Regions from separate parts of the Arthrobacter sp. 9MFCol3.1 genome, predicted to be linked through region 1. Evidence: riboswitches for the same ligand, from Rfam matches in the RefSeq annotation. Region 1 holds a riboswitch; each other region holds the start of a gene.

Region 1 (3,266 bases):
CTGGACCTGGACCGGCCCGGTCAGCCCGAGCGTGCGGACGGCGGCCAGACCCAGCTTGCGCACATCCCCGGCCTGATCCGCCGGCACCCTCCGGCTGACTTCGTCGCTGCCGGCGCGTCCATACGGAGTCCTGGTCTTCTCGAGGACCACCGCCACCGGGGCCATCGCGTTGCGTGCCGGGGTGCCGAACACCAGGCACACGTAGTCGGCGCCCGGGATGAATTCCTGGACCAGTTGCCCCGCCGGCAGGTTCTTCCAGCTAACGGAGGCGGTTCCGGCCAGCAGGTGCACACCATGGGAGCCTTTGAAGACCCGCGGCTTGACCACCACGGGGCCGCTGAGGCCGGCGAGGGATGCCGGCGCGGCGGCGAGGTCGCCCGGAACCGCGAACCGGGGCACCGGAATGCCGGCTGCCTGCAGCGCCCAGGTGGTGAACAGCTGATCGTTGGCGAGGGCCACCGCGGCAGGATCACCCACGATGATCCGCACGTCCTGGGCGAATCCGGCGCGGGCCGCGGCCAGGACCGGGAGTTCCACGGTGAGGGTCGGAATGATGACGTTGATGGCTTCGCGGTCCACCAGCCGGCGCAGGTCAAGGATCATGTCCGGGTTCGTTGCCGGCAGGAGCCTGACCGCGGCGGCGGGGGCCTCCCCGCCCTGGCGGGTGTCGGCGCGGGTGTCGGCGCGGGCGTCGGAGCCGAGGTACGGGAGGCCCCGGGCTTCGAGCTGGGCCGCGACGGCCCGTCCGGCGGCGCTGGTAATCCCGGTAACGAGTATGCGCGGGCCCACGATTGCTCCATTCCGCCGTCACCGGCCGGACCGCGGCTGCGGCTCCGACCGTTCCAGCCACCGATTCTCAGACAGCCTGTTGATGGACAGACGAGTCGATTCACGGACTGCTCGATTCACATATGGCTCGAATCACCTGCAGCTCCGCCCGACTCGTCGGACCTAATCCCCCCAGTAGACGGCGAAACGTCCCGGCAGACACGAGTGGGCTGTACCCGAAACTGCAGCCCGCCACTACTCGCCCCGGCCACGGTCCGGTTACGGAACATGACGACGGCCGCGGTGCGGGCCGGCGTCGCAGGTGTTACGTTTTTGGGGAGTAATGAGAACCGGTGCCAAGCCCTGACTGGCCGGTCGGCAACCCTCCCTTTCGCGGCGGGGTGCCTCAGGTGAATACTCGGCATATCGACCATTCGAGCTGCAAGCGTGAAAGAGGAGATCCGTCGTGCCCGACACGTCAATACCCACAACAGCCACCAGTACAGTCCCGGCCGCAGCCTCCAGCGCGGCAACCGCCGGCGAGGAAAGGCTGGCCTACCGCCTGTTCACCGGCGCGGATGACCGCGCCTTTTGCGAGCGGGTGTCAGCCGCCCTGGCCGAGGGCTATGTGCTGCACGGAAGCCCCGCCGCCAGCTTCAACGGAAGCACCGTGATCGTGGCGCAGGCGCTGGTCCTGCCGGCCGCGATTGCAAGTGCGGACGCCGCCGTGGCCAATGCGGTTGATGAGCTCGACGCCGACGAGTTTGGCGCCGACGGGGTCTTCGCGGGCCACGCATGAGCTACGCCGGAGACCTCAGCCCGGATGAGGCATGGGCCAAGCTGGAGGCCGGGGCCATCCTGGTGGATGTCCGAACCGAGGGCGAATGGGCCCACATCGGTATCCCGGACACCGCGGCCGCGGGCGAAAGCCGCAACGATCCGCTCTTCATCCAGTGGAACCTCGCCGGCGGCACGCCGAACCCGCACTTCGTGGAACAGCTAAGGCAGCAGGCGCCGGAGGACACCGCCGTCGAACTTGTGTTCCTTTGCCGTTCCGGTGCCCGGTCGATCGCCGCCGCGACGGCCGCGACGGCAGCCGGCTTCACCTCCTATAACGTCCTTGAGGGCTTCGAAGGCGAGACCGACCGCTTCGGCGAACGCACCGTCAACGGCTGGAAGAACCGCGGCCTGCCCACCAACCTCGGAAAGATTTAAGTGACTTTCAATCCCGACGCCGCCGGCTGGGCGGCCGACACCCAGGCTGTCCGCGGCGGCCTTGACCGCACCGGCTTCCAGGAAACCACCGAGCCGATCTTCCTCAACTCAGGATTCGTCTACGAGTCCGCGGCCGCCGCCGAGCGCGCCTTCACCGGGGAGGACGAGCGGTTCGTCTATTCCCGCTACGGCAACCCCTCCGTCGCCACCTTCCAGGAGCGGCTCCGGCTGCTCGAAGGGACGGAAGCGTGTTTTGCGACGGCGTCCGGCATGTCCGCCGTCTTCACCGCCCTGGGCGCGCTGTTGGCGGCCGGGGACCGGGTGGTCGCGGCCCGCTCGCTGTTCGGCTCGTGCTTCGTGATCCTCAACGAGATCCTGCCGCGCTGGGGTGTCGAGACGGTCTTCGTGGACGGCCCGGACCTGGAGCAGTGGCAAGCCGCGCTGTCCGAGCCGACCACCGCGGTGTTCTTCGAGTCGCCGTCGAACCCCATGCAGGAAATCGTGGACATCGCCGCCGTGAGCAAACTGGCCCATGCCGCCGGTGCCACGGTGGTGGTAGACAACGTCTTCGCCACCCCGCTGCTGCAGCGCTGCGGCGACCTCGGCGCGGACGTAGTGGTCTACTCCGGCACCAAGCACATCGACGGCCAGGGCCGGGTCCTGGGCGGGGCCATCCTGGGCACCAGGGACTTCATCGACGGGCCCGTCAAACAGCTCATGCGGCACACCGGTCCGGCACTTTCGGCGTTCAATGCCTGGGTGCTCACCAAGGGCCTGGAAACCATGGCCCTACGCGTCAACCATTCCTCGGCCTCGGCGCTGCGGCTGGCCGAATGGCTCGAGGGACAGCCTGCGGTCGGCTGGGTAAAGTACCCGCTGCTGCCGTCCCACCCGCAGTACCGGCTGGCGGTGCAGCAGATGAAGGCCGGCGGGACGGTTCTCACCCTGGAGCTGCAGCCCTCCCCCGGCCGCACGGCGAAGCAGGCCGCGTTCGCACTCCTGGACGCGCTGCGGATCATCGACATCTCCAACAACCTCGGCGACGCCAAGACGCTCATCACGCACCCGGCCACCACCACGCACCGCGCGATGGGGCCGGAAGGCCGAGCGGCGATCGGGCTCAGCGACGGTGTGGTCCGGCTTTCGGTGGGCCTGGAGGACGTCGAGGACCTCATCCGCGACCTCGGCCAGGCACTCAAGCAGGTCTAGGGCTCAAGCAGTTTAAGGCTATTGCCGCTCAGGCCCACGCCGCCTTGAGCGCCCGCCAGGCGTCGTCGTCGAGC
Region 2 (3,266 bases), on a different contig from region 1:
TCTGGATCACCGACGACGTCGCGGCCAGTCCGATCTCCCGCGTTCCGGTGGCGAGCGCGGACAGCAGGATGAGGGGGTCGTTGGAGGGCACCTGCAGGCCCTTTTTCAGCAGCGACGCCCAGCCGCCGTCGTAGTCGCCGTAGAGACCGACGACGTCGGCGAAGAAGATCGCGTCAAACTTGGCGTCCTCGAGCTGGCGGGCCAGGTCGACCCAGAGCTGGAGTTCGTTGAACCGGTGCTGCTGGGCTTCCGGGCGCCGCCACTGGCCGCCCATGATGTGGCTGGACGTGTTCATCACGAAGGCGCTGATCAGCAGGCGGGGGCGGGGTCCGTCGAAGCGGGTACTGGGTGTTGAAGTCATGGGGTGCTTTCCGCTGGGGAGGTGGGAAGAGGGTGCTGCGGGCGCTCAGAGGCGCTTGTCCAGGCGCCGGGCAACATAGGACCCGCCCAGCTGAACGATGGTGACCAGCAGGATCATCAGGACAATCGCGGTGATCATGAGCGGAGTTTCGTAGCGGTAGTAGCCGTACCGGATGGCGAAGTCGCCGATTCCGCCGCCGCCCACCAGGCCGGCCATCGCCGAGTAGGAGATGAAGCTGACGGTCATGATGGTGATGGAGCTGACGAGTCCGGGCTTCGCCTCCACAATCAGGACGTCCCGGACGATCTGGGACCGGCTGGCGCCCATGGACCGTGCCGCTTCGACCACTCCGCCGCCGAGCTGGCTCAGGTTCTGTTCCACAAAACGGGCGAAATAGGGAATGGCGTTGAGAGTCAGCGGGACAATGACGGCGGCCGTGCCGATGGTCGTGCCGACGATGAACCTGGTCACGGGAATGATCGCGATCAGCAGGATCAGGAACGGGAACGAGCGGAGCAGGTTGACCAGTCCGTCCAGGACGCGGTGCAGTTTTGGCCGGTGCTTGAGCCCGTTGGGACCGATGGTGTAGAGCAGGACACCCAGCGGTGTCCCGAGGAGCACCGCCAGCGGGATGGCCACCAGCAGCATGGTCAGGGTCTGCCCCATGGCGACGCCGATTTCGGGCAGGACTTCCAGGATGCGGTCAAACATTGATCAGGCCCTCCGACGCGGCTGTGGTGTGGGTGCCCCTCCCGGAGCGGTCCAGCTGGATCTCATCGGAGACCAGGTAGCGGCCGATCGACGTCGCCGGGTGGAAGCCGGGGCGCTGGAGTTCGGTGAGATCGAACTGCTCCACCACCCGGCCCTCTTCCATGACCGCGACGTTGTCCGCGATGGCCTTGATGACGTTCATCTCGTGGGTGACCACCACGATCGTGATGCCGAATTCGGCGTTGACGTCGGCCAGGTACTGCAGGACCGATGACGTCGTCCGAGGATCAACGGCCGACGTCGGCTCGTCGCAGAGCAGCACCTTGGGACCGGTGGCGAGGGCGCGGGCGATCGCCACCCGCTGTTTCTGGCCCCCGGAGAGTTTGGCCGGATATGTCCCCGCCTTGTCGGCGAGGTCCACGATTTCCAGGGTTTCGGCGGCCCGCCGGCGGCGTTCTGCCTTCCCGACGCCGGCGAACTTCAGGGACAGCTCCACATTTTCCTGGGCCGTGAGGTTGTTGAGGAGATTGAAGTGCTGGAAAATCATGCCGATGTCGTGCCGCTTGGTCCGGAGCTCGGCGTCGGAGAGGGTCACCAGGTCCACGCCGTCCACCAGGACGCGTCCCGACGTCGGGCGCTCGAGGAGGTTGATGTTGCGCAGCAGCGTGGATTTGCCGGCGCCGGAGAACCCGATGATGCCCTGGATGGTGCCCCGCCTGATGTGCAGGCTGACGTCGTCGACGGCCGTGAAAGGGCCTGCGGCCGAAGCGAAGGACGTGCTGACATTCTGGATCTCGATCACTGGCCCCCACCTGCTCGGGGCCGCGGCGCTGCCGCTGTCTGCGTGTTCATGATTTCCTCCGGGCTCGCCCGAGGAAAGCCCTGGGTCCTGGCGTCCGGGCAGCGCTGAGCGAAGCCGCGGAGCCTCAGAACACAGTGGTTCTCCATCGGTCCTGGCGGTAGCACCGTCCTCAAAGAGGGGGTTGCTGCGGCGTCACAGAGCCAGATCTCTCAGCCGCTCGGGATGGTTACGAGTCCATCTCACACGGCAATGCGGCGGATACGGAAAAAGCCGGTCACATTTTGTAACCGACTCTTCCCAACCTGTTGATCGTCATTCCCGGGCCGTTAGATGCCCACGCGCCAGCCTTCGCGGGCCGGGCACGCGTCCACGACGACGTCCAGCCCGGCGGCCTTGGCGCGGTCCGCCGCGGCGTCGTCGAAGACGCCCAGCTGCAGCCAGACGGCCTTGGCGCCTACGGCGATGGCCTCGTCTATGACTGCCCCCACCCTGTGGGAGTTGACGAAGCAGTCCACGACGTCGATCGGGTGCTTCTCCGCCGGGATGTCCGCCAGGGAACGGTACCCCTTCTCCCCGTGGACGTCGTCGCCGGGAAGGTTGACCGGAATGATGGTCATGCCCATACGGTCCCGGACATAGAGGGAGACTTCGTACGCCGAGCGCCATTCGTTGGTGGTCAGGCCCACCACCGCCCACGTGCCTTTGGTTCGCATGAGGCGGTCAATGACTGCCGGATCGTTAACATGGGCCATGCATCAACCTTACTCCTGCGGCCTTTGCGGACAATCGTCGAATAAATGAATGATTTCGACCGCGCGCAGGCCGGGTGAACGAATATTACAGCGGTCCCGGGCGTCGATTTTGTGGAATCCCGCATCTCGGCTCTAGTAGGTAATGACCATCCCGAGCGGCCGAGAGACCTGGATCGATGACGCCGCAGCAACCCCCGGTGACGTGAGACGACCATTCCCACGGAACTGTTCCGCCCTCCTTCGAGGAAATTCGAGGGAACCGGAGGGACCAAGGGTGCTACTGCCAGGACCGATGGAGTGCAGCAATGACCCCTGAGAACTATTCCGCCCTGCCCACCTTTGCCCGGACTGCGTCCGAGGCATTCCCACAAACCACTTCGGACGCGACGGCGAACGAAGCAGGGCCGCGTGACGCGCCCGGCTCCTCTCGCGGCTCTTCGGGATGGTCCCTGAACGAGCCCACGGACGACGCAGTGCACGGCGTCCCCACCGACGGGCCGGCGCGTCACCGCAGCACCACCCCCGGAAACCACCCTCCCCGGCACGGCGCCGCCGCGACCGCGGGAACTGCCCAGGCAGAGACGGTTGCGTTCTGGGAAACCCAGGCTCTCCGCCTCGACTGGGCCGACGTGCCCGGCGC
Region 3 (3,266 bases), on a different contig from region 1:
CGGCCAGGCCGCCGAGACGTTCGCGATCCTCAATATCGCCGAGGCCGGGGACCACGTGGTGGCCAGCCCCAGCCTCTACGGCGGAACCTACAACCTGCTCGCCCACACGCTGAAGAAGTTCGGCATCTCCGTGACCTTCGTGGCGGACCCGGACAACCTGGACCAGTGGCGGGACGCCGTCCAGCCCAACACCAAGCTGTTCTTCGGCGAAGTGGTCTCCAACCCCCGCCAGGACGTGCTGGACATCGAGGGCGTCTCCCGCGTGGCGCACGAGGCCGGCGTGCCGCTGGTGGTCGACAACACGCTCTCCACCCCCTACCTGATCCGGCCGATCGAGTGGGGCGCGGACATCGTGGTCCATTCCGCCACCAAGTACCTCGGCGGGCACGGCGCCGCAATCGCCGGCGTGATCGTGGACTCCGGCAACTTCGACTTCGGGAAGGACCCGGAGCGGTTCCCCGGCTTCAACACCCCGGACCCCACCTACAACGGCCTGGTCTACGCCCGCGACCTCGGCGCCGACGGCGCACTGGGCGCGAACCTTTCCTACATCCTCAAGGCCCGGGTCCAGCTCCTGCGCGACCTCGGCTCCGCGGTGTCCCCGTTCAACGCCTTCCTCATCGCCCAGGGCATCGAAACGCTGAGCCTGCGCGTCGAGCGCCACGTGGCCAACGCCACCAAGGTGGCGCAATGGCTGGAGGGGCGGGACGACGTCGAATCGGTCGCCTACGCCGGACTGCCCTCCAGCCCCTGGTACGAGCGCGGCCGCAAGTATGGGCCCAAGGGGACCGGCGCCGTCGTGGCGTTCAACATCGCCGGGGGAGCGGAGGCAGGCAAGCGGTTCGTCGATGCCCTCGAACTGCACTCGCACGTCGCGAACATCGGCGATGTCCGGTCCCTGGTGATCCACCCGGCGTCGACCACCCACAGCCAGCTCTCGCCCGAACAGCAGACGATCGCCGGCGTGAACCCCGGGCTGGTGCGGCTGTCGGTGGGACTGGAGCACATCGACGACATCCTCGCGGACCTCGACGCCGGATTCCGCGCGGCCAAGTCCGCCTAGCCACCCCGGCCGGCCTCCCCGCAAGGGGCGGCCGGCCAGGGGGCTGTCACATGGAAGTCACAATCTTCGTGATTTCCGCACCGTGTTTCGTAGACTCGTACCAGGTCATGAGTGCCAGCGACAGCCCCGGCTTGCTGGCCGGCAACCCTCCTTTTGCGGCGGGGTGCCCCGGGTGAAGACCTGGCCTGCCGGTCAGCTGACGGCAGGCAAGCGCGAAGATAGGTCCTCACATGACGATTGCCGTCACCCGCACGGGTGTACCCGAAACCAAACCATCCCGGACCCCGGACGGGACCGTCCAGTCCGTCAGGATCGGTGATCTGCAGCTCGAATCCGGGGTCCTGCTGCCGGATGTGGTCCTCGCCTACGAGACGTGGGGGACCCTGAACGCTGACGCCTCCAACGCTGTCCTCATTGAACACGCCCTGACCGGCGACACGCATGTGACCCGCGGCGAAAGCGGGGAACCCGGCTGGTGGGAACAGCTCGCCGGACCCGGAGCGCCCGTGGACACGGACAAGTATTTCGTCGTCTCGATCAACATCCTGGGCGGCTGCTACGGTTCCACGGGACCCTCCACCCCGGCCCCCGACGGGCGCCCCTGGGGATCGCGCTTCCCGCTCGTGACCCTGCGCGACACCACCGCTGCCGAGGCGCGGCTGGCCGACGCCCTGGGCATCGGTTGCTGGTACGCCGTGGTGGGCGGCTCGCTTGGCGGCGCACGCGCCCTTGAATGGGCCGTCACCTACCCCAGCCGGGTCCGACGCTGCGCCGTGATTTCCGTCGGCCCCAGCAGCACGGCCGAACAGATTGCCTTTGCGCAGGCCCAGACGCTGGCCATCCGCCAGGATCCCCACTTCAACGGCGGGAACTACTACGGCGGCCCCGAGCCCGAGGCTGGGCTCGCCCTCGCCCGCCGCATCGCGCACATCACCTACCGTTCCGCGGCCGAACTGGACGGCCGGTTTGGCCGGAACGCCCAGGAGTCCGAGACGCCCCTGGAAGCCGGATCGCTGGCCGGACGCGGGCGCTACCAGGTGGAAAGCTACCTGGACCACCAGGGCAGCAAGCTGGTCCGGCGCTTCGATGCCAACAGCTACATCGCCATTACCGAAGCCCTCATGAGCCACGATGTCTGCCGCGGGCGCGGCAGCCTCTCGGAGGCCCTGGCCCCGGCCACCGCAGAGTTCCTCGTGGCGGCGGTGGACTCGGACCGCCTGTACTTCCCGGCCCAGTCCCGCCAGCTGGCCGAGGCCCTGCCGGGCGGAGCGGAACTGCACATTATCGAAGCGCCGATCGGCCACGACGGCTTCCTGACCGAAATAGGCCAGCTCAGCGGGCAGCTCCGGGAGACCTTCTTCGGCCGCTAGGCCCGCCTGCTTGTGCATTTTTGCAGATGCGCTCTGCACTAATGGCCGTTGAGGCTCAGCGCGGGAGCGTCCATACTCATGGGGAATGACGCCATGTGCCCTACATCACGGGCGTCCTCAGTCCAATGGTCCGCAGGGTGTCGAAGGCGACACCGAAGGAGTTCTCATGAGCACGGAAAACGCCGCGACAACGCGCGCAGACGAGCCGGACGTCCAAACGTCCGGACTGAAGAAGGTAGTAACGGCCTCTATGGCCGGCACGGTGGTTGAGTGGTATGAATTCTTCCTCTACGCCTCCGCCGCCACGCTGGTCTTCGGCAAAACGTTCTTCCCCAACTCGGGCACGGAACTCGACGGCATTATCGCCGCGTTCCTGACCTACGCCGTCGGATTCGTGGCCCGCCCGATCGGCGGCATCGTCTTCGGCCACTTCGGCGACAAGTTCGGCCGCAAGCAGCTGCTCCAGGTCAGCATCCTCCTGGTGGGCGTCTCCACCTTCCTGATGGGCTGTCTGCCCACCTTCGCGCAGATCGGCTACTGGGCCCCGGCGCTGCTGGTCTTCCTGCGCTTTGCCCAGGGCTTCGCCGTCGGCGGCGAATGGGGCGGCGCCGTCCTGCTCGTCGCCGAGCACAGCCCCAGCAAGTCCCGCGGGTTCTGGTCCAGCTGGCCGCAGTCGGCCGTTCCGCTCGGCAACCTGCTCGCCACCGCCGTGCTGTTCACGCTGTCCTCCTTGCTGTCCTCCGCCGACTTCCTCAGCTGGGGCTGGCGCGTCGCCTTCTGGCTCTCCGCCGTGATCGTGTTGGTCGGCTACTACATCCGCACCAAGGTCCAGG

Evidence for each region. Region 1 has a riboswitch for S-adenosylmethionine ahead of C560_RS0110595 (DUF1737 domain-containing protein). Riboswitches for the same ligand answer to the same signal wherever they lie in the genome.
Region 2: it holds a riboswitch for S-adenosylmethionine, as region 1 does, so the genes downstream of both, C560_RS0118610 (methionine ABC transporter ATP-binding protein) here and C560_RS0110595 (DUF1737 domain-containing protein) in region 1, are expected to answer to the same signal.
Region 3: it holds a riboswitch for S-adenosylmethionine, as region 1 does, so the genes downstream of both, metX (homoserine O-acetyltransferase MetX) here and C560_RS0110595 (DUF1737 domain-containing protein) in region 1, are expected to answer to the same signal.

What each region holds. Positions count from the first base shown of each region.
Region 1 covers NZ_JIBJ01000008.1:168,806-172,071, forward strand. Annotated here, with positions in the region: gene C560_RS21570 (hypothetical protein) at 1-789, opposite strand, end outside; SAM riboswitch class IV at 1,108-1,222, shown strand; gene C560_RS0110595 (DUF1737 domain-containing protein) at 1,235-1,567, shown strand; gene C560_RS0110600 (rhodanese-like domain-containing protein) at 1,564-1,983, shown strand; gene C560_RS0110605 (O-succinylhomoserine sulfhydrylase) at 1,984-3,192, shown strand; gene C560_RS21575 (hypothetical protein) at 3,221-3,266, opposite strand, start outside.
Region 2 covers NZ_KK211131.1:262,790-266,055, forward strand. Annotated here, with positions in the region: gene C560_RS0118600 (LLM class flavin-dependent oxidoreductase) at 1-361, opposite strand, end outside; gene C560_RS0118605 (methionine ABC transporter permease) at 407-1,072, opposite strand; gene C560_RS0118610 (methionine ABC transporter ATP-binding protein) at 1,065-1,874, opposite strand; SAM riboswitch class I at 2,014-2,103, opposite strand; gene C560_RS0118615 (CoA-binding protein) at 2,201-2,626, opposite strand; gene acs (acetate--CoA ligase) at 2,932-3,266, shown strand, end outside.
Region 3 covers NZ_JIBJ01000006.1:24,649-27,914, reverse strand. Annotated here, with positions in the region: gene C560_RS0107325 (bifunctional o-acetylhomoserine/o-acetylserine sulfhydrylase) at 1-1,063, shown strand, start outside; SAM riboswitch class IV at 1,167-1,282, shown strand; gene metX (homoserine O-acetyltransferase MetX) at 1,294-2,433, shown strand; gene C560_RS0107310 (MFS transporter) at 2,600-3,266, shown strand, end outside.